4 regions of the Methylotuvimicrobium sp. genome follow, and region 4 is predicted to be linked to each of the others. Evidence: riboswitches for the same ligand, from Rfam matches in the RefSeq annotation. Region 4 holds a riboswitch; each other region holds the start of a gene.
What was found. Region 4 has a riboswitch for cyclic di-GMP ahead of ACRJJO_RS11255 (hypothetical protein). Riboswitches for the same ligand answer to the same signal wherever they lie in the genome.
Positions count from the first base shown of each region.

Region 1: linked by a shared signal. The riboswitch ahead of ACRJJO_RS05985 (VPLPA-CTERM sorting domain-containing protein) and the one ahead of ACRJJO_RS11255 (hypothetical protein) in region 4 are both predicted to bind cyclic di-GMP.
Region 2: linked by a shared signal. The riboswitch ahead of ACRJJO_RS15765 (hypothetical protein) and the one ahead of ACRJJO_RS11255 (hypothetical protein) in region 4 are both predicted to bind cyclic di-GMP.
Region 3: linked by a shared signal. The riboswitch ahead of ACRJJO_RS06790 (hypothetical protein) and the one ahead of ACRJJO_RS11255 (hypothetical protein) in region 4 are both predicted to bind cyclic di-GMP.

Region 1 covers NZ_JBNGHF010000008.1:53,319-60,641, forward strand. The annotation lists gene soxC (sulfite dehydrogenase) at 1-115, shown strand, start outside; gene ACRJJO_RS05960 (c-type cytochrome) at 102-632, shown strand; gene ACRJJO_RS05965 (response regulator) at 1,046-1,852, shown strand; gene fae (formaldehyde-activating enzyme) at 1,951-2,499, opposite strand; gene ACRJJO_RS05975 (radical SAM protein) at 2,580-3,440, shown strand; gene ACRJJO_RS05980 (hypothetical protein) at 3,626-3,877, opposite strand; gene ACRJJO_RS05985 (VPLPA-CTERM sorting domain-containing protein) at 4,217-4,894, opposite strand; cyclic di-GMP riboswitch class I at 5,038-5,119, opposite strand; gene tilS (tRNA lysidine(34) synthetase TilS) at 6,070-7,323, shown strand, end outside.
Region 2 covers NZ_JBNGHF010000036.1:3,176-10,498, reverse strand. The annotation lists gene ACRJJO_RS15785 (hypothetical protein) at 1-515, opposite strand, end outside; gene ACRJJO_RS15780 (hypothetical protein) at 1,110-2,030, opposite strand; gene ACRJJO_RS15775 (hypothetical protein) at 2,518-3,372, opposite strand; gene ACRJJO_RS15770 (hypothetical protein) at 3,594-4,436, opposite strand; gene ACRJJO_RS15765 (hypothetical protein) at 4,632-5,384, opposite strand; cyclic di-GMP riboswitch class I at 5,410-5,499, opposite strand; gene gspE (type II secretion system ATPase GspE) at 6,487-7,323, shown strand, end outside.
Region 3 covers NZ_JBNGHF010000009.1:117,011-124,333, reverse strand. The annotation lists gene ACRJJO_RS06805 (MarR family winged helix-turn-helix transcriptional regulator) at 254-814, opposite strand; gene ACRJJO_RS06800 (DUF2024 family protein) at 903-1,277, shown strand; partial or broken gene ACRJJO_RS06795 (cytochrome-c peroxidase) at 1,906-3,516, opposite strand; gene ACRJJO_RS06790 (hypothetical protein) at 4,315-5,181, opposite strand; cyclic di-GMP riboswitch class I at 5,382-5,456, opposite strand; gene ACRJJO_RS06785 (VPLPA-CTERM sorting domain-containing protein) at 6,761-7,323, shown strand, end outside.
Region 4 covers NZ_JBNGHF010000019.1:41,764-49,086, forward strand. The annotation lists gene ACRJJO_RS11240 (undecaprenyl-phosphate glucose phosphotransferase) at 1-1,260, opposite strand, end outside; gene ACRJJO_RS11245 (hypothetical protein) at 1,331-1,609, shown strand; gene ACRJJO_RS11250 (hypothetical protein) at 1,812-2,531, opposite strand; gene ACRJJO_RS11255 (hypothetical protein) at 2,693-3,457, opposite strand; cyclic di-GMP riboswitch class I at 3,552-3,633, opposite strand; partial or broken gene tnpB (IS66 family insertion sequence element accessory protein TnpB) at 4,352-4,489, shown strand; partial or broken gene ACRJJO_RS11265 (IS66 family transposase zinc-finger binding domain-containing protein) at 4,514-4,953, shown strand; partial or broken gene ACRJJO_RS11270 (IS66 family transposase) at 5,106-5,538, shown strand; tRNA gene ACRJJO_RS11275 (tRNA-Leu) at 5,847-5,931, opposite strand; gene secG (preprotein translocase subunit SecG) at 5,942-6,352, opposite strand; gene tpiA (triose-phosphate isomerase) at 6,377-7,126, opposite strand; gene glmM (phosphoglucosamine mutase) at 7,186-7,323, opposite strand, start outside.

The sequences.
Region 1 (7,323 bases), on a different contig from region 4:
GCCGGAACGTTCCGAGTTGATCGCAAAGCGCGGCCGGCATGGTTATTTTCATTATAATGCTATTGTGAGTTGGGCCATTACGGAAGCGGGTGAGATTAGTCATGTCTATCTTTAAGAGTCTGCTATGCTTTAGCCTCGGCTCGGCTAATATGGTTGTAGCCGAAGAGCTGATCGGTCCCGGATTGGGTATTCAGGCGCCGCCGGCGATGTTGAAACAATGGAATAGAGATGTTTTTCCCGATGGGGCGGGTTTGCCGTTAGGGCGAGGGACCGCTCGCGAAGGTGAGGTCGTTTACCGGGCGCATTGCATCGGTTGTCATGGTCCGGAAGGACGTGGCGGTAGCGCCGAGGAGCTGGCCGGCGCCGAACATTCATTAATCGACGATCCGCCGGATAAAACGATCGGAACTTATTGGCCGTATGCGACGACTCTTTTCGATTTTACGCGACGCTCCATGCCGTTATCGAATCCTGGGTCGCTGACCGATGATCAAGTCTATGCGGTAACCGCCTATTTGCTTTATCTCAATCGTATTATCGGGCCGGACGGCGAAATGAATGCGCGATCGTTGCCGGCTGTCGTCATGCCGAATCGGGACGGGTTTATTGATAATTATCGGCAGGACGATTAAGGCGCTCGGGTCTAGGCTGTCGAAAAAAGCCGCTTTTAGCTAATCGCCGTGTTCCCGCTTTTTAGACTCAAAATATTTTTGAAAAGGCGCCCGATGCGCACCCAGCGGCGTTCAAGCTGTCTTGGAATTTGTGTAATTATTCACATCCCGCTATCGTTCCCACGCAGAGCATGGGAACGATAATTGCCGGGGGACTGAAGAGTTACGAATTTGTTGATCATCATAGGCTATAAGGTCCTAGTTATTTTCTCAAAATCCATAAAGCAGTCATTCTATCCGACATGGAAATCGGTAAATTTCGACACCCTAGCTCGGGTCCGTTGATTTTAAGTAATGGCCGGCGATTGGGATTTTCAGTTCGAATTAATTTTTGAGTACGATCGTTTTCGCTTTTCTAATCCATCGATTAAATCATGCATAAATTAACTATTTCGGACTTGGCCATTGTCCTGATCGAGCCTTCAGTTCCGCAATTGAAACTCATTGTGAAGCATTTGCAGGAAGAAGGCGTCAAGTATATTAATGGCGTCTCTTCGGGCGAGGAGGCATTGGAGGCTATCAGCAATTACCAACCGGACTTGCTGATTAGCAGTATGTACTTACCAGATACCACGGCGACCGAGTTATTTACCCGAATTAAGGAATCGGACGACTTTCAGGATATGCAGTGCATGCTAATTTCCAGCGAAACTAGTCGAGTGGCGCTGGAGCCGATACGTCAAGCCGGCGTTGTGGCAATTTTACCCAAACCGTTCGATCATGCCGATTTGAAAAGGGCATTACGCGCTTCGGTCGAGTTTGTCGATCCGGAGGAATTGGAATTGGATTCTTATGATATCGAGGCTGTTAGGGTTTTGTTGGTCGACGACAGTGCGCCGGCACGTAAGCATATTACCAAAGTACTCAACAATATGGGGATACAGCGCGTAACGTTGGCAAACGACGGGACGGACGCATTGGCAATATTCGCCGAGTCGCCGGATGCCTTCGACTTGATTGTGACGGATTACAATATGCCGGAAATGGACGGTCAGGAATTGATCGAGGCGATACGAGCCAATATGGAAAATAGCTCGATTCCGATATTAATGGTAACCAGTGAGTCGAACCAAGCAACGCTCAATAAAATTCAGCAGGCCGGAGTTTCTGCGATTTGTGATAAGCCGTTCGAACCGAAAAATATAAAGGAATTAGTTTATCGATTGTTAGAGGAAATCTAGTTTATTTTGTAGTGGTTTCAGTCGCGAATATCGCGACTGAAACCGCCAAACTAAAAATCAAGATTTTAAAGCTGATGTCGGGGCAACCCTCGAACCATTTAAATTTTTCCGTCAAGGCCCATTTGGAAATATTTGTGAGTGATTTTATCTTGATTTTCCAACAGCCAATCGATATCCGGGGTATTGGTCATGGCCTTATGGATGGCTTGTGCCATGGCTTTGCGGTGGATGTCGAAAAGTATTTGATGGTCCAGATTATCGTCGGTCGCCACACTAGGGTTGAGCCATACCGAGCAGATGATTCCCAAATCGTTCGCTTTTTCTTTCGGAATATCTCCCGCGCGAACTGCATCAAGTACACCATTAGCGATAGCGGCCTGAACGGTACCCATTAATATGTTGGTGTAGCGGCTATTGTTAACAGTGACCTTGCTGACCATTAAAGTCACGGGGCGGACTTGAATATCGGTATTCAAAATTGCGAAAACCCGGCTATGACCTTTGACTTGGTCCCCTGTCAGAGTGGCGAGGGCCGTACCGACCGGTCCGTCCAGTTCGCCGATGACGATTTCCGGTTCCGCCGCGGTTCCGGGAGGACCGCCCGCTACCAATGCCTCACCGGTACGCATGATAATTCTTTCGCTCATAATAATCTCCTTAATAAAAATGTTACAGGGAAAGATTTTGAGCGACTAGAATAGCACATTTGACTCTCATTCTTAAGGCTGTGACAAATTCAACACGATTAACAATAACCGATCATAGTAGGGATTCAGCCGGATTAACTTATATTTATCCCGTTCTCTCAAGACGTTCCGGAGGCTTGTCGATCGGTGTAAATTTTAATATCAACAATGCTTGCAACTGGCGATGTATTTATTGTCAAGTACCCGATTTAACGTTGGGTGCAGCGCCACTGCTCGATTTTTCATTATTGGAAAAAGAATTGAGGCAGTTTCTGAGCGATGTTTTGCATGGCGATTTTTTTGACCGATTTCAAGTCGACCCCCGTAATCGAGTAATCAAAGATATTGCGATTTCGGGAAATGGCGAGCCGACCAGCGTTCAGGATTTCGATAAGGCTGTCAACTTGATCGGCAGTATTGCCACTGAAATGGGGGTGCTGCCGAATAGCAATTTAGTTCTGATTAGCAATGGCAGTTTAATGCACCAGACGAAGGTTCAGGTCGGGCTTCGGTCATTGCATCGCTATGGGGGAGAAGTTTGGTTCAAGTTTGATAGCGCGACTGATGCGGGGCGTAATTTAATTAATAACGCAGCGCAAACGATGGAGTCGGCATTAAGAAATCTAAAGATTTCGGCCGCAATCTGTCAGACTAAAATTCAAACTTGCCTAGTCGATTATTCCGGGCAGGGATTGACCGACGTGGAAAAAAACGCGTATTTGCAATTTTTAAAAAGAATCAAGAACGATGGTGTGGCGATTGGTAAAATTATGCTTTATACAATTGCGCGCCCATCGATGCAGCCGGAAGCGGCTAAAATGAAGCCGTTGTCACCGGAACTCATGCGACATTTTGCGGGCGAGATCAGAGCGCTTGGTTTCGAGGTTCGGGTAGATTGTTAGTTGCCTAGTTTCGGGTTGATGGCTTTGGGTAAATTGTTAGCGGGGAGAGGTGAATGGCGTCGGGTCGGGGAATGGGCGTTATCGGATAATATAGCGCACCCGACATCCAGCGATACGACCGAAGAAGGCTGTAAACTAAGATTTAGTTTCTCGGTTGAAAATCATTTTTTGCTCTGAAGCCGGATTTAAGCCTTAATATCTAAAAGACTTCCTATCGTTTTTTTCTCGGTTTCGAGAATTTTAACGGCGGCAGATGTTTCGAATTCAGCTTCTTTTAAGCTGAGTACCGGTTTAATAATGTCTTCAGACTTGAATTCGGAGCTGCCTACTTCATCGTTTTTTATCGGTAATGCAGCAATTTTGTGAGCCGCTTCGGCTGATTTATGTTGTGCGCCGTTGATGAGGTTCAATGCGCTGTTTGTTGGTGAAATGTCCATGGTAAAACCCTCGTGAAGTATGAGCGCTTAGTGGAATTATATAAACTAATTTTAGTCTTTTAAAATCAATTGTATGCTTCTTTATTGCTTCGCTTTAAGTCGAACAATAGCTCTTTTATGTTGTTTTGTCCGAGCGTTATTTCACGTTTCTTAGATTAAAAGGTATGAGATTTTTTTTGGCGATGGCAGGTATTCTTGCTGCCGATGGTAGTTCAGCTCAACGAGGCGCCTAATCCAACAGAAGGTCAGTTCGGCATTGAGTTATGGCAGGCGGTTTATTTTGAAGGGGTCGTTTCAAGAAAAGCGGAAGCGAATTTGCTCCCGCTAACGCTTGAGCAATTAGATTGTTTGTCTGCGTTTTGTAGAAGAAATAAGGCCAACCAAAGCGGCACCTAGTAACCAGATGCTTGCCGGTAATGGGACTGCTGTGACGTTTAGGCCAACATATTTTTTTTCAATGAAAGCCGCTTCTCCAAGTGTTGTGCTTATAGCACCTAGAAGATTTTGGATTGTGATATTCAGATATCCGCTATTGAAAGAAGTGGTATCTAAAATGGTATCTGCCTGCCAGTTATTGGTTTGCAAGAACGCAGTTTGAGTAAATGCATCATTAGCAACGATACTTTCGGTAGTGTCAAAGGATGGATTTTCAATATCGAAAGCGCGAACTTGACCTCCTACTCCAACAAGAGTTGAATTGCCAAAACTAAAATAATCGCCTTTTTCAATAACTGAAACGGTATTTATTTGATGTTGTGGGTTCAATGCTTGGACTTTGATGTTAACGGTATCGTTGGTCATGTCGACGCCGGCAGTATTCAAGGCGGTAGCGGTGAATGCTGTTGGGGTAAAGTATAAAGTGTCGCCTGAAACATTAGCTGAACCGAATAAACCGGTAAGCGTACTATCAAATTCAAACGAAACAGAATTGCCGTATAAGGTGACTAGGCTTGCTTGCGCACTCCCCGTAAAAAGATAAATAAATGATATTAAAACAAACTTGGTTATTCTAAACATGAAAAAAACTCCTTGTGATTAAGAGTAAAGTCAAAAAATTACATGGTGAAAAAGCTAGGCCAAATTAGTCAAAGAGCAATATTGACTTTGAAATAATGGTTGCAACAAAAAGATGCATGACATTAAAAATCTCACTAACAATTTAAGGTAGTCCGGCCATCTTTAAAATATTAAAGATCCGTAACTTTCCGGCCCCGCTTTACAACGGGTGAGGCTTTCTCTTAAAAATTTCTCTGCTGTGTTTGGCGTACTCGCGTAAAGAATCCGCCAAACACGTTTTTCGTAAAGTTCGATTTAGTCAATTTCAATAGTAACGATCATGAAGAAGCCTTCATCGCCCCGGCAAATGAAAGTTCGAGGCGTGGCGGAGGATGCGGTCACTCGCCCGACAGGACGCCGTGAATACGTCCATGTAGGCTCGACGGCGGCGACTGATTGCCATGGATGGCATGAATGCAGATTTTGCAGGAGCAAAAATCTGCCCTGCCGCCGACGCCTGTCGATCGAGCAACGGCATCCTCTTCGGAGCCGGCATTGTACTTTCACAAAAAAACTGATATCTACTTCACGATACTGACGATACTACTAAAATATTACATTTCCATTAAGAAAAGCTAAATTCTTTTCTCGATATGTGTTCAATTTTACTACAATGGCTCCGAATCGTTTCATCATGAAAGTTTCTACGACCTTTATTATAAAAAGCAATACTTATACCAAATATTAGAAAATTATTATAATCAAAACGTTGTGAGCAGTATGGTCATTGTTTTAATCGCAAAAATCTTTCTTTTGTAAAAAATATTGACAATTAAGTGCAGTTTATAGTCTGTAAGTGACTGCTTTTAAATGAGCTATGACTAATTGATAAGATGGTTTTACATATTTTAACGTGCTGAGATATCATTTTTACTTCGATGTTTTGTTGGCGGAGCGAATAGATTGTTGTTAAGGCCTAGGCTCAAAGAGGATCAGGATTTAGTGCGGCTGAAATTGTAAAATAACTTGACAAAGTTTGTTATTAAAATGGCGCGCTGCTCTTTGTGTGATTTTACCTGTCAGGCATGTAATTTCGGCATTTGCGTATGAAACGCTGGGGGGAAATCGGCAATGGTTAAGTGTCAAGAATGTTGTCGATCCTGCGCCTAAATATTAGCTCATAATTGGTATCTTAAATGCTTCAACTAGAATCGCGAGTCGTTGAATTAGGCCTGCAAAAATTAAAATCGCCGCAACAAGTTTATATTGCCTATAGCGGCGGTGTAGATTCGCATGTGTTGTTACATCTTTGTGCTTCGATATCTTCTCTACAAAATAAAATTACCGCGGTTCATATACATCACGGTTTGCAAGCGGTAGGCGATGCTTGGCCAAGTCATTGCCGGTCGGTCGCTAAGCAATTGGGTGTTGATTTTGTCGAAATTCATGTCGATGCGCGAAGCGCCGGGCGCGAAAGCCCCGAGGAAGCGGCCAGGAATGCGCGGTATGACGCCTTAAAGGCTTTGCTTTCGGAAAACGACGTTTTGATGGTGGCTCAGCACCGAGAGGATCAATTGGAAACCGTTTTATTGCAATTGTTTCGAGGTGCCGGTTTGCAAGGGCTCTCGGGCATGCCTGAAATGATGGTCTTTGGCAAGGGAGTGCTGTTGAGGCCCTTATTGAATACACCAAAACAAGTCATCGACCAATACGCCCGGCAACATGATTTCAATTTTATTGAAGATCCCAGTAATCAAGGCATTGACTTCGATCGTAATTTTTTACGCAATGAAATTGTTCCTTTACTCAAGCAACGTTGGCCGTCCATTGATAAAACAGTCTCTCGTTCAGCGGTTCATTGCGCGGAAGCCTCTGAACTGTTGAGTAAATTAGCTGGCGATCAATTCAAGCAGGTCTATCAAGCAAAGGATGCAACGCTATCGATACCGGCTTTGGTAAAGCTTGATGTGACGGAACAAGCATTAATTGTTCGGCAATGGTTCGCGCGTTTGGGGCTAAAAATGCCGCCCCGTGCCTTTGTGTTGCGTATTTTGTCCATGATTCAGTCGCCGCTTAGCGATCCGCAGTTGCCGAATCAAAAACATACGATACGCCGTTTCCGGAATAGCTTGTTTTGTGTGCCGCAGCAAACCGTTATTTTACCGGAACAAGGCGTTGTATGGTCGAATAGCGATGCCCCTCTTGACTTGCCTGACGGTACGGAACTGAAAATTGCTTATGACCACTCCGGAATTGATCAATCGATTTGGCTTAGGTCGCATATCGACGTTAGGTTTCGTAGCGGCGGGGAAAAAATTGCTTTGCCGAATCGAGAAGGGCGGCATCGCTTGAAAAATCTTTATCAGGACGCAGGGATTCCGCCTTGGGAAAGGCCTTATATTCCATTAATCTATTTAGACGGGCGCTTGGCGGCAATTGCCGATCTTTGG
Region 2 (7,323 bases), on a different contig from region 4:
GGGCTAGAGATGTTGTTTTGCCCTAAGACAATTGCACTGCTTTGTATCGATAAAAGAGTTAATTCGCGGTTGATATGGGCAGACCCGGAGAATTCCGATATGAGAGTTTCTTTTAGTTTGCTGCTTTTTGCTTGATTAATAGTGAAGACTTGTCCATGAAAGGAATCGGGTTCTTCCGCTATCGCATTTAAAATAAGCGGTTCCGTTTTTCCGGGTGAAACGATTTTGATAACATTGGTTTTCGGTTTGTTGTTTACACCTTCGACAGTAACCTCTACCGAATAGTCTCCCTCGACTGATTCGCAGCCAGTGGCGAGAGCTGCGGATTTGGCAAGATCAAGTGCGCTATCTAAAAGTATTAGGCTTATTTGTTCCTCGTTATTCAGGTTTATCGCAGTCATTGCTGCAGGGCCTTTGTCAAACATACTCGGTGCTTTTAGAGGCACCAAGTCTGCTTGAGCTATTAAGCTGTAGCCTAAGGTTGTTGCGAATAAGATGGGGAGTGAAATCTTCATGGTTGGGGCCTGTCAATTACTATTTATATACTCATCGTAGATGAAAATTCGGCCTCGAGGTGCCCGTCAAAGGACGCCGTAAACCCAGCACCTAAATTATCCAAGACAATTAACCATGTCCAATGGGCTATGGAATTTAGGTGCTGGGTAAATACGTCCATGTAGGCTCTATGCTAGCTAGCTCCATGCTGGCAAAGCCTTTGCGAGCGCCATGGATGGCGTGAATGTCGATTTTGCAGGAGCAAAATCGACCTAGCGCCCCGAGGCCTCCTCCGGCACTGCCGAAATTTGAAGTGCGGAAGGCATAAAGAAGAGTTGGAATGAAATAAATCATCAATTCTCGTCCTTCAGCTTTTTTCCACAGGGAGAAGTTAGAGCTTTATTGAGTTTCATTATGGAGGTGTTTAGTAAAAGCCCGCTTCACATCAGCTTATTTGTAAATCTAATCAGATAGCCAAAAAAAGGTAAGCGTTCAATTTCCCGCTTAAATCTACATTTTGTAGAGTAGGACTTTGGTGGGTTAGGAAGGTTTCTTGGTTAACAATCTTATTATGCCCTCTTTCTTTTCAAAGAGGGCATAAGCTCACGAAAAAGCTATGGATTAAGCTCATCGACCGGATCGCCGGGGATTGCTGATTCGACGGTAATATGGCCTTGTTGTGAAATAAAATCCGTATTGTTATAGCCGGTTGTATCGATTGTAATTCGGCATGAAGTGGGGAGAGTCAATAAATCCCTAACTAAGATTGTTCGTCCTTGATCATTACTATGGCGTTGAAATTTAATGCGTTCCCAGTATTTTGAATGGGGAAATTTCTGATAGGAAAGCGAGCTCATCCCCCAGCCGATGTTAGTGACGTACTCCTCTTGTATTTCATTAGAAGAGATGTTGCTAAAATTGGTTATGGCTAGTGTGCTAAATCGATGAGTTACCGAAATGAAATCTCTTAACTCCAAATTTCCGGTCATTGACATCGTTTCACCAGCTCCGTCAAATGTATATATAGCCCGGTAAATATCGATTGGAGTGAATTCATACGAGGTTGGGCCTCGGGTGCTAACTACATAAACACCTGATGCATCGGGCATATTTTCATAGTTTGCGCCAGCTAATAGATAGGTCGTATTGCCGGGAAGTTTGGCTGATACCATGTTGTTTTGCTTTCGTTGGTCGTCAGCTCCAGTCGCAAATAAGCTAATTTGATATTTGCCCCTCATGATAAAACAACTGCTTGCATTTATTTTGGCGTTCACGATGTCCATAATGCCTTCATACAAAGAAACAGCGGTTTTTTCTTGTGGCGATAGTACCACCGGCGTTGTTACATCGGAATCGTCGGTAATATTGTCTTCGGAAGCAGGTTCGGACTCATCGGCAGTAGCTTCGCCAGGCATTAAGTTATGCTCAGTTACAATTTTGTCGTCGGCAGTTGGGTCAAGCTCCTCCGTATAGGCAAGGTTAGATAAGCCAAGTAAAAAAGCAAAGCTAGCCAGGAGAATAGCGTAACGTTTCATAAATTTCCCAAAATATTATTGTTTTAGTCAATCTATAAAATTTCTGGTTTTATAAATTGCACGGGTCCTAGGGCAATCTCATTCTCGGTATTAACAACCGATATACCGATAGGAAAAACAGTGTTAAGTCAATAAATAGTGCTAGTTTATCCAGTAAGAGAATTACAATTATTTTATAGAAAAAAGTATTAAATTATTCTTGCTTATTGGCTAAGTTCCAGTGCCTGGAACTCAAATAGATCCATGGCTGAATAGCGTACTATGACCTCAATATTCCAATGTCCAATACCGATATTTTATGTGTGAAAGGTGTATATATACTGAAACGATTTTAAAAATAAATATAAAATTACAAGCCTATTCGATCGGTTATAGTTAAGTGTGCAATTTAATATTTATGCTAGTAGATATAGCTATTGATGCTTGTCTTTATTAAAACCACCCGGTTCAGTACCGAGTGGTTTTAATTCAGTCGTTAAGTTAATAATTAATTGCCATTGCCAGCAGTAGTGACCAAGCTGCAGCTATTCAGTTCGGTATCAGGTGCGCTTGGAGTGACCTGAGAAACGGTCAAATTGCCGTCTTGCCAGAACAAACCGGGTTGGCTGTAGCCTACAGTTGACAGCGTGATTCGGCATGCACCAACACCCACTAAACGGTCTTTTTGGAATACGGTACAACCTTGTTGGCCGTTGTCGCGAACCGCTTTGGATTTTTGCCACCATTTGTTGACCGGATAGCCGGATTTTGACAGGACTTGCAAGCCATAATCATAGATTTCATAAAATTCACCCGGACCGTAAGTGTTGCCGTGGTAAAAGTCTTTGATGGCAGCGCTATAGAATGTGTCGGGTCTTCCGTTTTGGCCGGCAACTCTTAAAGAGGTTCTTTCGTTGACCATCAAGTTATTAAGATGGTTGTAAGTGTATCTTCCGCGCAGGCTATCTACTGCAACGTTGTTTAAAATGCCGGAGATTGGAGATTGAGTAACGTCGATGTTTTGGCCAAAACCGGCAACCGGTGCTTGTAGGGCTGCTTCAAGTCTTACGCCGTTAAAAGAATTGACTTCGAGTTGATTGAAAGTGTGGCCGTCGACATAGGCGCTGACCGGCACCGAAAAAGGCGTACATCCTTTTACATAAACAAGTGCTTCGGTGGCTTGCATGAGGCCTTCGTAAAGAGCGAAAGCCGCTCTTTCAGTGTCTCTCATATTGGTCATATTCAACAGAGGAGCTGCAGGTCCATTGTTGTATATGGCAGGAGCACCTGGAGGGTTGGCGCTGGCCAGGGTTGAAATGCCGAGCAATACGGCAGCTGCTGTGGTGGTGATTTTAGTTTTCATAAAAAACTCCTTTATTTTTTAAAGTATTGTTTTGCCATGGTTGTTAAAATAATTATTATATATATGGCAATTGTTTTGGTTGTAACGAACACGAGCTCTATTCAATAAATGAATATTAAATAACAACTATCGATCAATTATTTTGTAATTTAATACCCATAAAGCTCGATTAAGGTAGAAAATACCGCCCGGTATTTAATCGGGCGGTATATAGAGCTTGGTTATGGCACCTGAATCAAGCTGCAGCCATTCAGTTCGGTATCAGGTGCGCTTGGAGTCACCTGAGAAACGGTCAAATTGCCGTCTTGCCAGAACAAACCGGGTTGGCTGTAGCCTACAGTTGACAGCGTGATTCGGCATGCACCAACACCCACTAAACGGTCTTTTTGGAATACGGTACAGCCTTGTTGGCCGTTGTCGCGAACCGCTTTCGATTTTTGCCACCATTTATTCACAGGGTAGCCGGATTTCGATAGGGTTTGTAAGCCGTAATCATAGATTTCATAGAATTGGCCCGGGCCGTAAGTGTTGCCATGGTAAAAGTCTTTGATGGCAGCGCTATAGAATGTGTCAGGTCTTCCGTTTTGGCCGGCAACTCTTAGAGAGGTTCTTTCGTTGACCATCAAGTTATTAAGATGGTTGTAAGTGTATCTACCGCGCAGGTTATCTACGGCAACGTTGTTCAAGATCCCAGCAATTGGAGCTTGTGTGACGTCGATGTTTTGACCAAAACCGGGAACCGGTGCTTGCAGGGCTGCTTCAAGCCTAACGCCATTGAATGTTTGAACTTCGAGTTGATTAATGCCGTTGCCGTCAGAGTAGGCCGATACGGGCACCGAAAAAGGCGTACATCCTTTTACATAAACAAGCGCCTCGGTGGCTTGCATGAGGCCTTCGTAAAGAGCGAAAGCCGCTCTTTCAGTGTCTCTCATATTGGTCATATTCAACAGAGGAGCTGCAGGTCCATTGTTGTATATGGCAGGAGCACCTGGAGGGTTGGCGCTGGCCAGGGTTGAAATGCCGAGCAATACGGCTGCTGCTGTGGTGGTGATTTTAGTTTTCATAAGAAACTCCTTTACTTTAAATTTAAAGTATGGTTGCCATGATTGTTATGGTAATCGCCGCATCCATGGCAAATGCGGTGATTAAAAGAGCTAAGTGCTCAATTTTATTAATTTATTTTTTCTCAGATTAATTACCTGCTGATGCAGGCTGATAATCTGTATTACGCTTGAATGTCTTCGATTTCATCGTTTACATTAAGCAAGCTTTCTGCGCCAGGAAGTCACCAGTCCGATCATTGCTGTGCCCATCAGCCAAATAGCCCCTGGAACAGGTACATTGCTAACTGGTGCCGAACATGTAGTGCAACTAGTGCCCATTACTTCAAAAAGATATGGCGATCCGTGTGCTCCGAGTGGATTCCAATAAGCGGCATAATACTGACCGTCATGGCCGGCACCGTTATAAGACCATTCAATGGGAAACGACAGGCTTTCATTGGTGAGAAAGAGCCAATAGGCTGTGTTTGGTTGTAAAAGCGCCGCTTCATTGGGATCTTGCGACGGTGCGTCGAACCAAACGTCATTGCCGCCAAAATGTTCCAGCTGCACAAAGCTGTCGGGTATCGATAAGTCGAACAGTTTGTCTCCAGGAATGTGGGTATCCCCTCCCAAAAAGTTATTGCTATAAACAGCTAGCGATATACCGTAGTTTCCGGATGAATCCTTAAGAGAGACGAGGTCGCCTGAAAAGTGACCGCCGGACGCTAAAGATAGACGGACGCTGTCTAATAAGCAGCCATTAGGGCAATTAAAAGGATCTACCGTAAATCGGCCGGCTGCCCAATCAGGTTCGCCGTCCTCAAAAAAGGGCGCTACAAGCGATTCGCCGCCGGAATATCCAAAAGGGAAGGTGTCGTAGATAGAAACTGATGCGGAAGCGGTACCGGCAAAAAGGCCCAGTGCAACGGCAGCGCTTAATTTTTTTAACGGTGCTTTAATTTTCAACATAATTACCTCTAATATGTTTGAAATTAAGTGCGGCCAGACTATCTGATGCAAAATGGAAGGTATCAGATTCTTGGCTTTCCGCCCCCGCCTCGCGACGGGTAAGGCTTTTAACTTAATAGAGCTAAAAAATCCCTATTGTTTCAAGTTATCTGGCCCGGGCAGTTAAATAGATCTGTCGAGCCGTCATAATCCAGGCATTATCCCAAATGCCTCATAAATTATTCGTTAGTTTCGTTAAAAAGCGCTTAAGGTAGAAAGTAATTCATACGTTAAATGCGCTTCAGCTTGCCATATAGTTGGTGCTTGTAATTGGCAAGGTATTTTTTTGTTTTCGCATAAAGCACTTGCATAGAGCGTGCCATCAGTCGATTTTGTTCCTTTAAGGCATTGAATTGTCAATTAAATAAAATGTATTTTGTGACGGAGGGCGCGTTTATTTTGGTAGCTGCATTTCGTGATGTAAAAATTATTGACAGTTTTATGTCTTAACAAAAGCTTAAAACGATTAAATCCGCCAAACGTCAAGAAAAGAAAATATGCATTGTTAATGAGAAGTAGCAGCGTTTGCAGGGAAAATTTTGTAAACAACTGAAAGACAAGGAAAGTATGGGGCGTCATTACAGGCTGTTTTGTTCTTTGGGGCGCTTAGGCTTGCCGAAGGGCTGGGGGAAAAGGATGATGTAAAAAATTTTGACGAATGATGCAATAAATTGGTCCAACTTAAAAACTGGATCTGATTTTGCTTGCAAAAGAATAAAGGCGGATGTTAGTTGGCTTGTTTTTTTGCTTAATCGTTAATAAATTAATGTACGGAAAAACAGTTACATATGAATGTCTGGGTATTTTTGGGAGTCTTGAAAGGCTAAATGATTTGCTTTGAGATAAGTGTTAAATATTCTGACATAAGGCCGGATAAGAGAAGCTTATCTCGATACGGATAAAATATTTTGACTCGTAAGGGCTTGGTTATTTCATAGTATTGAAATAGGTTATTATTGGTCTTGGGGCTTATCGAAGCATTGTTCTCAAGTTTTATTAACCTCAGCTTTAATTGCACCCATGGTTTATAATCTGCCCGAATCTATATAGCCAGGACTGTTCAATGGATTACTCAATTGCCAAGTACGCGCCTGAATACCACCCCTTTCTTAGTTATTTACAGCACCAAGATAAATTGACCGATGCCGAGTTAAAAAAGGTCGATCGAGTCATGCAGTCGACCGTGGCCGAAACCTTGCCGCACTTATTGATTAAACTCGGTATTTGTTCGGAAAGCGATATCGCGGAAGCTTTTATTGTAACGCATGACATAGAAAAAGTCGGGGTCGAGGATTACCCGCTTGAAACGCCTTTGTCTAATGATGTGTCCCTGCGATTTCTGAAACAATTTCATGTAATCGGTTTACGCGATACCGATGATGCAATTCACGTTGCGGTAATGGATCCGGAAAATCGCTTTGTGTTGGATGCGTTGAAACTGGCAACCGGCAAGCCGATTATTGCGAAAGTCGGACTGATGTCGGAAATCGATGCCGCGCTCGAACTGCAATATGGCGAAGGTAAATCCCAAATGGATAAGCTATTTGCCAATCTCGAGACAGACGAGATTGGCGAAGAGGATCTGGAACACCTTAAAGATATGGCGAGTGAAGCGCCGGTTATCAAAATGGTTAATCTGATCATGCAGCGCGCGATTGAGAGCCGAGCTTCGGATATCCATATCGAGCCGTTCGAGCAGCGCTTGAAAGTCCGCTTGCGCGTCGACGGCGTGCTGCAAAATATCGATGCGCCGCCGGTAACATCGACCGCGGCCGTGCTTTCGCGCATAAAAATCATGGCCAAACTCAATATCGCCGAGCGCCGCTTGCCGCAAGACGGCCGAATCAAGCTGCAAATGCTGGGTAAGGAATTGGATTTGCGGGTCTCGACGATTCCAACT
Region 3 (7,323 bases), on a different contig from region 4:
GTGCTTCCGATAGTAGCGGGTGTTTTCAACTATTACCGCATACATAGCTTTAAAAAAGGGAATTAGGTAGGAATGAACAGAGGCGCCAAATTAAGCGTCATTCCGCCAGGGATTCACTCCTGGTAATTGCAAATCCGTTCCATACGGATTTGTGGCGGAATTCAGTGCCGCGAAGGCAAGATCGAGTATACCTTGAGTACCCGAGAATGTCGGCACAGAAAATTTTGTCGAAAAATGATTTTTTGCCAAATCCTCAAGGAACGGTATGTTCCTGGCAGATTTTTTCGCTATCGGATTTTGTGAGCGGTTCTCCAGTCAAACCGCAAAAGAAACCTTCGGGCTTGGTCGTAAAATATTTGCATGTTCCGCAAAGCCCGAAAGAATGTGACTGGTGCGCTTTTTGCAATGCGGTCAAAGCTTCGATGAAAGGCGCATCACCGACCTCCGGACAATTTTTTTCAAGGAATTCCGCAGCCTTATTAAATAAGTCCTTCGGATAAGCTTGACGCAACACCTCCCATCCCTCTGCAACCAATTGCAAATGGACCATGCGCTTGTCGGCAAGGTCGGGGACTTTCCGAATAAATCCTTTTCTTTCCAATAACAGTAAAGTCTGTGAAACGGTTCCTTTGGTCATGCCCAAATAATGGGTCAATGCCGCAGGCGTATCACTATATTTATTGCATCGAGACAAATAATCCAAAACTTGAAAATGAACGATCTGAATACCCAGTTCTGTGCATCTTTTGCGTTCTTCGGACCTGATCAAGGCCGCCATGCGCTCAATGACTTTGTATATATCGGCTGTTTCCATGGCAATCGGCTAATTAAGTATTAACTCTCTGTTGACAACTGCAGAGATATTATCATACATTAACACTTGTTTCGATTCGAAACAAATAATGACTTTCTGTCATGCTTTTTTTACATCCAGGAAGGACATTGCTATCCCTCGTATTAGAACTTTAATACCGGCGGATTTTCCGCCGGCTTTTTTAGAGGACTTAATCATTATGCCCATATCCCACGTATACGATACCTATGCTAAGACCGCCAAAGGAAAGATAATGCACTTTGACGTAGTTCTTGATGAAAAAGACCAGGATAAAGCCATGACTTACGCAAAAGAATGGCTTACCGATATTGGCGAACCCAATGCCATTGTCAACCAAACGAATTGCATGTTTTGCCATAGCACCGAAGCACCGCCGGAATTGAGGAAACAAATCGACAAGCAAGGCTACGCAATTTACAAATTGGAAGGATGCCCGGTTTAACTTGAGGACAGCAATCACGACGACTGCTTCTCGAACTCAAGGATATGCAAGGATTATAGCATCAACTGTTTTTAGTAAATAACAACGATATTCCGCTATGAAGGGTATTTACCACTTTACAGAAAGATGAGGATTAGGGGTATTTTGTAGATATTTGAAGACTTGAGAATAACTGATTACATATAAGCTACGGCATTTTGGGGTTCGAATAGGCTTAACCTTATACAAAATGATGATACATATTGTGTTCGGAAATTTGATATGACTATTCCAGCGTAGTCGCTATTTTTGCGAAAGATTTATCCGGACATCCTGCTTGTAAAATCAGCAAAAATTACGCGACTCGCTGCTATTGCCTTCGGCCCCCCGATTCCTCCCAGCGTTCGCACCACTACACCACATCCTCGTAAACTCGATACGGATCCGTAGCACTCTCGCAGATGGCTTGACGCCGGCTCGTAATGCCTTGTATTTATTTTGCCTCCGTCTGCGCTATTCGCACAGATTTCAGCAAAACACTCGGTGCTCCGGCTATCGGTGACTAAAAATGTTCATTTCGCTAGCCCCGTTTCCAAGATTTTCGGCGTAAGACAGTTTAATAGCTCTTTCATGAGATCTTAATTCGCATTTATGGAGCCAAATAATTTTCGAACGGTAATAGCGGCGACATGTTGCCTTCTGCCCCTACCGCTTCGATCAGTAAAAATTCATCTTGCGCTAAATTGGGCGACAACGAGTGCCCGTCGTTGACTGCGAGATTATCGCCGACATGACCGTGCGGAATTTTTATCTCGGGATGATCGAACGGAGCTTTTTCATACTTAACCCGGTCATCCGTCAATGTTTTTAAGAAAGCAACGAGATCAGCACGATTTTGCTCGGAAAACTGGAGATTCGCGAGTGGAAATACTTTGTCGATTTGTTTGGCGTGATGATGAAAGTTACCTCCACGCGTATAAAATTCGATCACTTCTTCCAAAGTTGCCATGCTGCCGTTATGCATATATGGGCCCGTCAATTCAACATTATGAAGGCCAGGAATTTTAAATGCTCCCTTTACAGCGGCAACCATTTTTACAGTATCCGTTTTACTTAATTCGGCTTGAGCTGCTTCTGGAGATGGTAAATAAGCATGTGTCAACGGAAGAAAACAATCCTCAGTCGATTGCGGTTGCGGTACTACACCATCGAGCGGTGTAAAAAGACTGGTTAGATAAGGGGGAATAGAGTTCATCGCAAGCGGCAATTGAAAATCACATGCGCGGCTTAATTTAACTACATTATCAACGACTGCTTCTTCGTTTCCGGCCAAATGCTGCATATACTGCAAACTGAACGATAATGGGTGTCCGAATATATCAACACCGCCGACACCGACATCACTATTTTCTTCGGCAACGCCCGTTGAAGCAAATCCACTATCGAAAAATGCTGCGGAAGTGGTAATCAGAATACGATTAACAACATTTTTTGATGCGCTCATATGAAACGCAACGTCTCCGAACACTTCAGGATGCGCTTTATTCAACTCAGCATTCGAATTTATTGCCGCCGCGGTAAAGTTTGGACCTATATGACAGAGATTGCATTCGCTTTCTCTAAACAAATCCAAGCCTCTTCGCTCGGAGGCGGTCAAATCAATAGGTTGTTGACTGCTATCTCTAGCACTTAGATCAAAAGGCGATTCATCCGAAATCAACGTGGATTGATAAAGCTGCAGGGCCAATCCAAAAAACATTGCGAAATTCGCTTCCATCTGATCATAAGGCAATTCACCAGAAGGACCGCCAAATTTGCCTCGCCGAGTATATGACCAATATTTATTGTTAAAAGACTGTTTAATTAAATTCGAATACGTTGTATTCAGCCCATTTTTTAAATTACCGGGTTTACTAAAACTCAGACCACCCAAAACACTGTCGTTCCAATGGACTTTTTGATTTTCTAAAGGCCGACGCGCTAACAATTTCCTTCCGACATCCATCATCGTTCGGCTTCTACAGCCCATTTCCGTATCGCTAAGGGGAGGAACCACTGCCAGTGATGCCAACGAAGAATTGATTAAATGCAACCTTTGTTTGGCAACATTGCGAGTATTGATTTTTACCCAAACACCTGCATCAGGATCACGATCCCCCCATGAACTACTTCCATTGAAAACATTATTTGCGCGTCCATCCCAAAAATTTCGATGATTGAAAACCGAATTAATCACAGTTGGCGTATTGCGGGGTTCGACTCTACGGGTATTGGTTCCATTGACATGAAAAACCGGGTCCGCATCGCGGTCACATGCATCATTTGCATTACCTGTTCGACTGGTATTGATAAATTCGCCACTAAAAGTCCCTGATGACGAAACCACATCGTCAGAATTAAATGATACCGGTGATGCATGACTCAAAGGATTGAATCGGCGATGAAAAGGGAAATCGCGGCGACTAAGAGTATAATTGGGCCCCATTTCATCATTGGATGATGACAGATCGAATGCTTGTTCTTCTAATGATTTGGACTTAGCTCCCGGATTTAACTGATTTTTGACTCGACGATCGGCGCCGGCGTGAAAATGGCATGAACCGCAAGCCATTCCATCACTTCCGACATTCGTATCCCAAAACAATGCTTTTCCAAGCGCGATGGCTGCATTTTTGTTAACTACAATTGGCTCGGCACCATCCAGCAAGCCCGGTACTTCAGGCACTTGCAAATGCTTGAGACTAATCGGCATGGGACCTACGCCTGTCGCGGAGACAGAATGGCTTATCAATAAAGCAACCAACCCCAAAACATAAAAATAAACATGACGAAAACTTGTCATCTATCAACTCCGAAGGTTCATTTATTAGAATCCTTCATTATTTTAATTCTAAAAAAATTTAAACTTGAGCGACCATGCCATTAAAACTGGCAGTACTAAATACAAAGGTAGATTTCTTTTACAACCCTATATTTAATCCAAGCTCAGTTAGACACAGACTTAGCCAAAAGTAAGTTTGCGCTTCCGTGCGCTTCGATATCTCCTTGAAACTGCCCTTTATGCTTGAGCCTTTCTTCGTGCGCCCCCAATCAAGCCGACCAATGCAGTGCCGAACAACCAAACAGCTGCTGGAACCGGAACGCTAGATACAGCCATAGTCATCGGCGAACCACCCAATGCCCCATCAGCGCCCCCCACATAGACCGCGTACCAACCAGCCGCCAGATCGTTTAGCATCAAACTGGCAGATTCGCCCGGTACAATAGAACCACTCACCAAACCATTGCCGTCGTAAGCGCCAATTTGTAACTCCGCGCCCCAGGCTGTTGTTCCGGAAGCTGGGCCTGAATTCGCGTAGCCCATCGTTTCCAATGCTCCGTTTGCACTGTTGCCGACTGCCTTGTTGTCAACACCATAAGCGGGAGTCGTAATACTGTCATCGGTCATCCAATAGGTTCCGTAAGTTCCAATCGCTCCGACTTGGTTGAAAGAGTGTGGAACACCTTGTGGGCCGCTAGCGATACCAGGTACTTCACCGGTACCGCCAGTTCCGCCGTCGAACTCGCCGTCAGTCCGCCACACTGTAAAGCCCGGTGACATATCACCGGCATTGACTGCTGCAACGGAAACCGTAGTTGTTGCGGATTCTGTCAAATAAAATGTAAACCATTTGTTACCTGCATGAGCCCATGCAGCATTACCCAATGCAGCGTTACTCGCGTAACCATTTACGCTAGTTGTAAAGGCGTTGGTTGCAATAGAGCCGCCTGCACTTGAAATCACATTGCCGTCTACCCAGAACGAATTGCCTTGGCCAGATCCATTGGGATTGACAGCACCGGCTGCCATCGCGGCGCCGCTAGTCAATGCCAAAGTCGCTACGGCCAATGTAGACTTGAACACAGATTGTACAGATATATTCATTATTTAATTCCCCAAACCACATCACGTTTTTTTTATCCGGGTGTGGTAGATTTAAGTTGTCGTTAAATTTTGGAATTGTCTGATGTTTTTAGGCCGTCCGCCGAAATAAACAACTCCAGTTTAGCGAGCTTGTATTGCGAGACTGCCGTATCGATAACCCCCATTATCGATATGCTTTCCTGCTCTCCCCAAAGCTCCTAGGAGGTAACCCGGCTATCTGAATCAGACCCGCGGCTTTCCGACCCCGCCTTGCGACGAGTGTGGCAACTTACCATAGCTACAAAAATGCAACTTTATATGTTAAGCAAAATACGAGCCACACTGAATATGAAGATAAATTTTCCTAGACTTAAGTCGAAACGAACTTTGATGCGTTTTTATTACTTTGTTTTAGCTAGCTTTTTATTATTTAAAAGCTAGCCGAAACGCTTTAGGTTTACGGCTTGCAGTTGCGGCTTCGAAAATCAAAACCCCGATAACCATGCTAAAAACACGTGACTAGACACAAAAGTGCGTGATATCACACACCCTCCTATCGATGTTTCACTTTCCCGATCTTGCCTGCGGCACTGATATTTTTTAAAAATGAGGAGAGCGGCTAAATTACTCGGATAATGCGCTTAATAAACCTTTCATTACGCAAATGCGAAGTAATTGATGAAAAGAAGAAAAAGGGGGAAGAAAAAACTAACCTGCCCCAGGGTAAACGCATTAAAATAGATCCCATATCAATATGTTACGACTATTCAACCTAAGCTTGCAGAACATTTTATTTGTTAGTTTTTATTTTGTGGCACTAAAAACTGCTACTATGAAATTACTGAAAACACTATGCATTATAACCATTTGATTTTATATTCTGTTTTAATGCGTTTACCCTGTAGCCAGCCCCCCCTTTTTTTGTTCTTTTGTTTTATATTTGGAGACCTTTCGAGAATAACGCCAGAATTAGTCCCTAATCATCAATGCCGTTTCGATTTTGGCTGAAGCCTATCTTTAATCAAGTTGGTTTATGTGTGATATGACACATAGCATTGAGTCATATCACCTATTGACAACCCAGCCTACCCTATCGATCAACCAGTCTCTCGCTAAATTTAAGCAAGGGACTACTTAACCGGAATGCCCTCCAAAACGACCTGCGTATAGCTAATATAAATCAATAAGATAGAGCCGCACTATTATAATGACTCGTAAAAAAAATTAATCCTATTTAGAGTAGCCTAAATGGTAAAGATGGCATTTATTTTGCTTTTAACTAACGGTAGTTAAATTTCGGCAGAGGATACAATCTCGAGCGACTTAAGGTAAGCCTCACATTTATTGAATGTCCCTTAAATACTTATGCATCTTGGTATAAGCCTTTAGACAAATCGTTACCTCGATAGTCAAATGAAAGACCTCAAAAAGATGCGTATTTACCCAGAACCACTTGGCAGCCCCTCCCTACAAGGGCCGGAAACAATACAACCAACCTCACTAAAACATACCTTTGCGCATTATGTTTCGACAGCGGCCTATGAAAACGTTACCGAAATTTAAAATGCAAAAATATTAAACTAAACAAGGAGTTCAATCGATGAAAAAAAAACCATTAGCTAAAGCAGTTGCTATGGCCGTTACCAGCGCCGCAATGACTGTTGGCGCCATGCCGAATGCCTCTGCTCATGTTATGTACAATACTTACATCGCTTCATCCGGTACCGATGGATGGACCCGAGTAGACGGTTCCGGAAATTCCGGCGCACAGGTCCCTTGGGTCGGCACAACGGGCGGCGAAAGCCCATTCGGCTATGTCGGTAAACAGGCGATGAACTGGGCGGTAGCCATTCACTCAGCCAATGAAAGCCATGAGGTTTCACAGGCACATGCCCTTTCGGTTTACGGCGCTAACGTTGATATAGATACCGCTGACGGCGCCTGGGGCTCCTGGCCCGTTAACGAGTCTAACCCGGGGTTTACGCAAGGTTGGGCGCATCACACGGATTACGGATTATTGAAATCTCATGTAACCGCCGTGATCACTATTAGCCCTGAATCGTTAGGCCCTTTGATCAATAACTTCGGAATAAGCGTATTTAAAGGAATGGATGATGGAACGGCCGGCTATAGCCGTCATGCAGCATGGAATATCGGCTATAT
Region 4 (7,323 bases):
CATATATTGCGATATTTCCTTGCGATAGAACTCGTTGTGCGCGACCGCATGCGGCCTGGGACCTACAATGGACATACGGCCTTGCAACACGTTAACAAACTGAGGTAATTCATCCAAGGAATAGCGGCGTAAGAAAGCGCCGTAGGGCTTGATTCTCGGATCGTTGCGTGTTGCCTGCGTAACCGTCGGACCATTCTCGCACACCGTCATAGTACGAAACTTCCAGACATCGATAGGTGACCCGTCCACTCCATAACGTCTTTGCCGAAAAATAACAGGCCCCGGCGAGCTAAGTTTCACCCCGATCGCAATAAGAACCATCGGCAGCGCAATCAGGAACAAAATCAGCGTGGATAATACAATATCCTCTGCCCGCTTCAACATGCCATCCATTGGCTCCTGATCGAAAGGCGAGCCGTATACGCTGAAGCAAGGAATGCCTTGCAACATCACGCAACGCGAACTAACCAAATTAAACGCAAATAGATCGGGCACAAAAAATACTGTAGCCGTGGTATCGCCCAATTTCTCCAATATGTCGCGTACGCGGTTTTCAGCCGCCATCGGCAAGGTAACGAATATGGCTTCAAGTTTTCCCGACCGGGCATCCTCGTATAAACAATCTAGATCTCCTCGCCATTTTTCCGGATCGCAGGACAACCGTCTATTACTTTCCAATTTCCGATCGTCATAGTAACCGGAAAATCGGTAGCCCAAACCCGGCATATTGGAAAAAGTACCCTCCAAACGCTGCCCGAGCGCATTAGCACCCACAACGCCCACCGACAAGGAATGACATTCGGCTGGCGAGGCAACGCGGGTCAAATAATGATAGGCTGCGTGAAAAACCGCTAGCAACAACAGCGAGATAGTCGACCAAATACCGATCGCCAACCGGGATGCATCGCTTGCGGTTTTGGAAAAAAACAGCAAAGTGGCCACGGCTACCAAAGTTAACAACCAGGAGCCGGCAATACGAAATAGCTGATGAGCGAACCCAGCTCCGCGCCAGTTGTAGTAAACCTCGTTATATTCCGCGAAAAATTGATAAAGCAATAAACCGCTAAAGCCGTAGGTGAGATATATATCGTTCCAATCGTATTCACCCGGCCAAATTAAGTTAAGTGACAGCATCGCCAGCCATAAAGAGGTCAAAACTATGCAGCTATCAATGACACGAACAAGCGCTTGTTGCTTAGTCAAATGCGGACGCACAAAAGCCGATGTATAGCTTGACTTGACGGCAGCTATACGAGCCAATTCGATTTTCTCTGATGACAGTGGACTCGACATGTAAGGGTGTTTCTCTCTAAAACTCAATGCACTAGGAATGAAGGGACAAGCATTGCAAAGCTTGATCAGGGCTGGCAAAGATTGCTCAAATAAAGCCAAGTTAAGCCAAAACGCCACGGACACCGCGGCATTAGTAAATTACAGCAATATATATGTCATTAAAATCGCGCCAAAAATCATGCTTCAAGAAAACATCTTCCCGGTAAAACTACGTATATCCGACACCATGCGTTTCGCTCGCTCCCAAGCACCTTGCTTGGGAATGCGGTATGAAATACTCCAGCTTTTGGCAACCGGTAAGCAACAGCAGATGTGAAGGACTTCTTAAACCGGAATTTGGGAAATAGCGGAGGGGATCTGAATACTTTCCTCTAATCTTTAATAAACCATAAACGGCTATTCGATCCAGAAACACTGGCTTCAATAACGCCTTTACTAAGTTGGTCAAATAAATCAACTCCCAAACCCCTCCCATTTTTCTTAATAAATCGCATTCCAATACACAATATATTTAACGATTATGCCGCAAACAACTCGCGTTTACGGTTAAACCTCATCAGCCCCATCACAGCGCTACCAAACAGCCAAACTGCGGACGGAAGTGGTACAGCTGCGATCTCCAGCGACAAAGGATATGCCCCCATAGACCCGAATGGAATATTTTGACCCAAACTATTCGTTGCCGGACTATGCCCGGTCATACAGAACTCACCCATCATCCCCCCCGCAGTACAGTCACCATAAACCATACTTTGAACTATGCCTGCCATTGTCGTTTTATCAAACGAAAATGTGAAATAGGCATTGCTATTGATAACCTCGGTATTAGATTCAAAAAAAGGTGTGCCATATCGAAAAACATCTCCGCTCTGATAGCCTCCACCATAAAAAACATCCGTGCTATTTTTTAAAAAAACACTAGCAGTTACAATATCCCCTTCAGTGCTTTGCGCTAATTGGTAATTAAGATGCAACAGTGGAAAACTCTTTTTAAAATCCGGATTAACATCATCCACCTCATACATGGATGAGTTCATTGCCCCTTGCAGATTGGACACAACCGATCCATCCCAGTCAAAGCTGCCAACAAAATTTGTATTATTAGGCTGGGTCGCGGGCTCGTATAACACCCCTGTTACCTTATAGGTTACAACAGAAGCAAAAGATGAAGACCCCATAATAGCGACCATCAACAATAGCACCTTGACAAAATTTAATAAAACATTGTTTTTATTCATGTTTTTCTCTTACCAATGCAAACTTCTATTCAATAAGCTTCCAAAATCGATACAAACATCCTTGTTCAAATTCTTCCTTGCTAACCTTTACCAAGTAACCAACACATTTTCCTCATAAAACTGATTACCTAAATCCGGCTAGAACAAGCTTGCCATAAAGATTATGCAGGCAATACAGACTTACGACGATTTGCACCGAACAAGCTAACCAAAGCGCCACCGAACAACCAGGCAGCAGCGGGAACGGGAACGGCTGCAACCTCCGAGATCTCCAAGGATAATGGCGCACCGCCCATAGAGCCTCCACCGAGGAATGCAGTCATACCCATTGGACCGGTCAGCATAGGCCCCATCATGCCCAAAGCAGTCATGTCACCGTAGACCATTTGGCCTACAGTTGCCGAAGTATCAGTTATGTTTGTGGAATCAAACACCAAGGTAAAAAAAGCGTTGTCATTTCGCTGGTTACCATCAAAGGTGCCATAGGCCATAGGATTACCAATCACGTTATAACCGCCCCCATTCACAACATCAGTACTATTTTGCAAAAATGTACTTACTGTCACTAAGTTGCCGGAAGTACTGCTAGCCAGTTGATTGGTCAAATGCAGCAACGGCGCTTCGTTATCGGCATATCCACCGGGCTTGGCCCATACTTCACCCGTGTAACCGGCTGCATTCATACCACCAGCGGCGGTCCCGTTCGAATCGAACTCGGTTCCATTCCAAGCAAACATGGATTCAGACAGAAAACCCGAGAAATTGCTAACAGTAGAGCCGTCCCAGTCGAAGTTACCATCGAATACGGTTACTTCCTGAACCCCACCGTCAGTAAATACTGCAGACACATTGTAAGTGGCGGCCTGTGCCATAGAAGCGCTTGCTGCCAATATCAGGGATGCAGCCATTTTGGTTTTTAGATTCATAAATCAACTCCTTCAAAATAAATAAATTAATGTTCGGACGATACAACCAAGCCACCCGGTATTGCACCCGGTGCACTAGCTCTCCATCGCCCACAGAGGCGGCCCGGCTATCTGGCTTCACGCCAGACCCCTAGGCTTTCCGACCCCGCCTCACGGCGGCTGTGGCAATTGGAATTAGGACATCCTGCCCTACCAGCAATACATCCTTAATGCCTGACTCTTATTTCCTTTTATCTAACGCAAATACCATTTCGCTCTAATCAGACTCTGGTTCAGTAAACAGCACCTTCAAGACCTCACCCAGGGCTGTTCAAAAAATGCTTTCGCATTCTTTTTTAATAAAGCATACATTATGCCAATAATATTCTTTTGATTTAGGCTCAATAACTTAAAGCGTAAACAAATAGTCTCCAGTTAAGTCACCCATCTAAAATTAAGGGATTTAACACACCTCCCTAATATCAATGCGCGATTTGACTTAATCCGCTTTAAATCAGCTCATCCTTATGCGAATCGACTAACGTCTCGTCTCTTTTGACAAGAAAGATCACTTTAGAAAAACGTTAATTAATCGCGTAAGCTTCCAACGTCACCATCTAAAATCCCTCGCAGCCACGGTTATCCTCAGAATTTTTCCACAGGGAGAGCACATGGTATTTATCGGAGAGACAGAAACATCACATCGAAGCCTGGCAAGCCAGCGGACTCCGATGCGCCTGCATTGATACCGGTACGGTTGCAATCGGAGTCGACGGCCTCGGCGTTATTATCATTGCGTTGGCCGCAAGGCCACGTTTTGGGAATATCAGGCAGTGTATCGCCGGATTGGCTCGGGGAGTTGTTGCAATATCTGGCTGGATTGAGAGTCCGGCGCAAATCTGACTAGCGTTCGATATGAGGTGGGGCATCGATGGTTTGTCGGTGATTTTGCAACAGCGCTTAGGCCATGCGCTATGCGCCGGGGCAGCGTTTATTTTCCGCAATCGCGCCGGCAATCGTTTGAAATTGTTGCCGTGGGACAGCAATGGGGTCTGGCTGTGTCAAGGCGTCTTCATCAAGAGCGAAGGACTGACACCACTGCAACGCGACGTGTTCGAGGAAACTCTCGATACCGACATTGCCGCTATCTAAGCTGAGGTCGAGCAGTTTCAAGACGTCCCGGCGCATGATACGGCGCGGTTCGCCCTAAACGTCCGTGCGCCGGACGCCAGCCCTTACCGGATCATTTACCCCCGCATCGAGCACCGCCACGAACCCGAATCCTGTACTTGAGATCAATGCGGCAAGGACTTGGTCAAGATCGACGAAGACGTCACCGAACAACTGGACGTCGAGCCGACCAAACTCTTTGTCCATCGTCATATCCGCCCACAATATGCCTGCCGGACTTGCGAAACCATCACTGCGGCGCCGATTTCCCCGGCAGTGATCAATGGGGTATGGCGGCATTGGGTTTACTGACCTGGGTGCTGATCGGCAAATTCCTCGATCATTTGCCCTTGTACCAAAAAAGAGCAGTCGACATGTGTGAAGACCGTTTGTGCTGAGCCAAGTAGTCGAAGCATGAAAGGTCTACAACACTTTCACCGGCTTGGTAAAGCCTCAAACTGCTCTTTTTAGGTTGTACCGACTGGAACAGATCGCCGCCCGCAGCGGTGTGATCTTGTCCCGCTCGACACTGGCCGATTGGGTCGGACGCCTCGGCGTCGCCCTGGAGCCCTTGGCCGATCGTTTAACCTGGCACTTATTGCAACGCGATAGCTTGCATGCCGACGAAACCCCCGTTTCGCAACTGGATCCCGGCAACGGCAAAACCAAGAAAGCCTATCTATGGGCTTATCGCAGCAACGACCTGCAACCCGACCCCAAGATCCTCGTCTTCAACTACCAAGCCGGCCGAAGTGGCCGGCATGCCGGGCAGCTTCTGCAAGACTGGAACGTTCACCTGCTGGTCGATGACAACAGTGGCTACAAAGCCCTGCTTGCGACGGCGCGTGCGCATCCCGAATCGTCTTGCCTGTGTCGAACTGGCTTACTGGGCGCATGTGCGCCGAAAATTCTTCGATCGATATCAGGCCGACGCACGGGAACTGACATCCCGAGACCGTCAAAGTCATCGATCACGCCTTAAAACTCTGACCAACCCTGACACGGATATGCCGAAACCGGCGATTTACCCATAGACAACAATTCATTTTAGATTAATAAGTGTTTCCGGTAGTGATGGGTGTTTTCAACTACTACCGCATAGTGATCCATTCGTAACGCCGTGACTCTTCCAGAACCTGCGCAAAAAGTATTAGCGGGATTTCTTCGGACAATAAAAAACCCGCTAAGCCTTGTAACTTGCGGGTTTTTGGAGTTGTCCGGACTATCCCGAACTTGAATTTGGTGCCGATGGCCGGACTTGAACCGGCACGACTTGCGTCACCACCCCCTCAAGATGGCGTGTCTACCAATTTCACCACATCGGCTGATAGTTTTTTACTCGTTTATTTCGGCTTCCGGCTGTTCTTTTGCTTCAACCGTTTTTGATTCTTCCTCGATAGCAGGTGTCTCGGCCGATATTGAAGGTACAGCAACCGGTGCCGCTTCTTTACTCATTAACGGTATATCGAAAGCCTCTTCGGTTTCTGTGTCATCAAAAAAGTCTTTCGCGGCTTTACTACCACCGCTCAACATTGCAAGAGAAAGACTTGTCACAAAGAATAAAGTCGCTAAAATTGCAGTGGCTCTCGATAAAAACGATGCTGAGCCTTGTGCGCCGAATAAAGTTCCCGATGCACCGCTTCCGAACGCGGCACCGGCATCGGCACCTTTACCTTGCTGCATTAAGACCAAACCGATTATACCCAGTCCGAATAATACATGAATGACTATGATAACTTGATACATTTTATTATGGTTATTTTGCTTTGATTATTTAGATGCGCGATATATTTTCAAAAAGCCTTCGGCATCCAATGATGCGCCGCCGATTAATCCGCCATCGATATCAGGCATTGCAAATAAGCCCTTAGCGTTGTCCGGCTTAACACTGCCGCCATACAAAATTTGCAGTTGATCGGCAATGGCTTGATTTTTAGCTGCGAACTTTTGACGAATATATTGATGTACTTCTTGCGCTTGCTCGTCAGAGGCGGTTCTTCCTGTACCGATGGCCCATACTGGCTCATAAGCTATGACTGCTTTAGCAAAAGACTCAATGCCTGCCGCATTTAAAACCGCATCGAGCTGTTCATCGATGACGCTAAATGTTTGATCGTTTTCACGCTGTTCTAATGTTTCGCCAACACACAATATAGGGATGATCCCTTCTTGTTGCGCTTGAGAATATCGTGAAGCGACCGATTCGTTGGTGTCGCCGTAATAAGTCCTACGCTCGGAGTGACCGACGATCGCATATTTACAATTAAATTCGTTCAGCATGGATGCCGAGATTTCTCCGGTATATGCGCCTGAGCTTTGATCAGCAACATTTTGTGCGCCAAGATCAAGAGGAGTGCCTTCCGTTAATTTGGCAGCATCGGCTAAGTAGACATAAGGAACACAAACTACGATCCCGGTGTCGGATGAGTTAAGTCCGGCAATGATGGCTTTGCATAACGATTCTGTGGTCGCTTTAGAACCATTCATTTTCCAGTTACCAGCCACGAGTGTTTGACGCATAATTTCTCCCTCTCCATCCAAAATTAAGCTGCGTATGATATATGCTTATCGAAACTTGTTCAAGCATCGATTGCTTTCTTGACCTCATCCGCTAATTGGTTGGCGCATTTATTCACCAATGCTTCGTCGACTCCTTCGACCATTACACGAATCAAAGGCTCGGTTCCTGACGCTCTTAGCAAGACTCGACCGTTAGC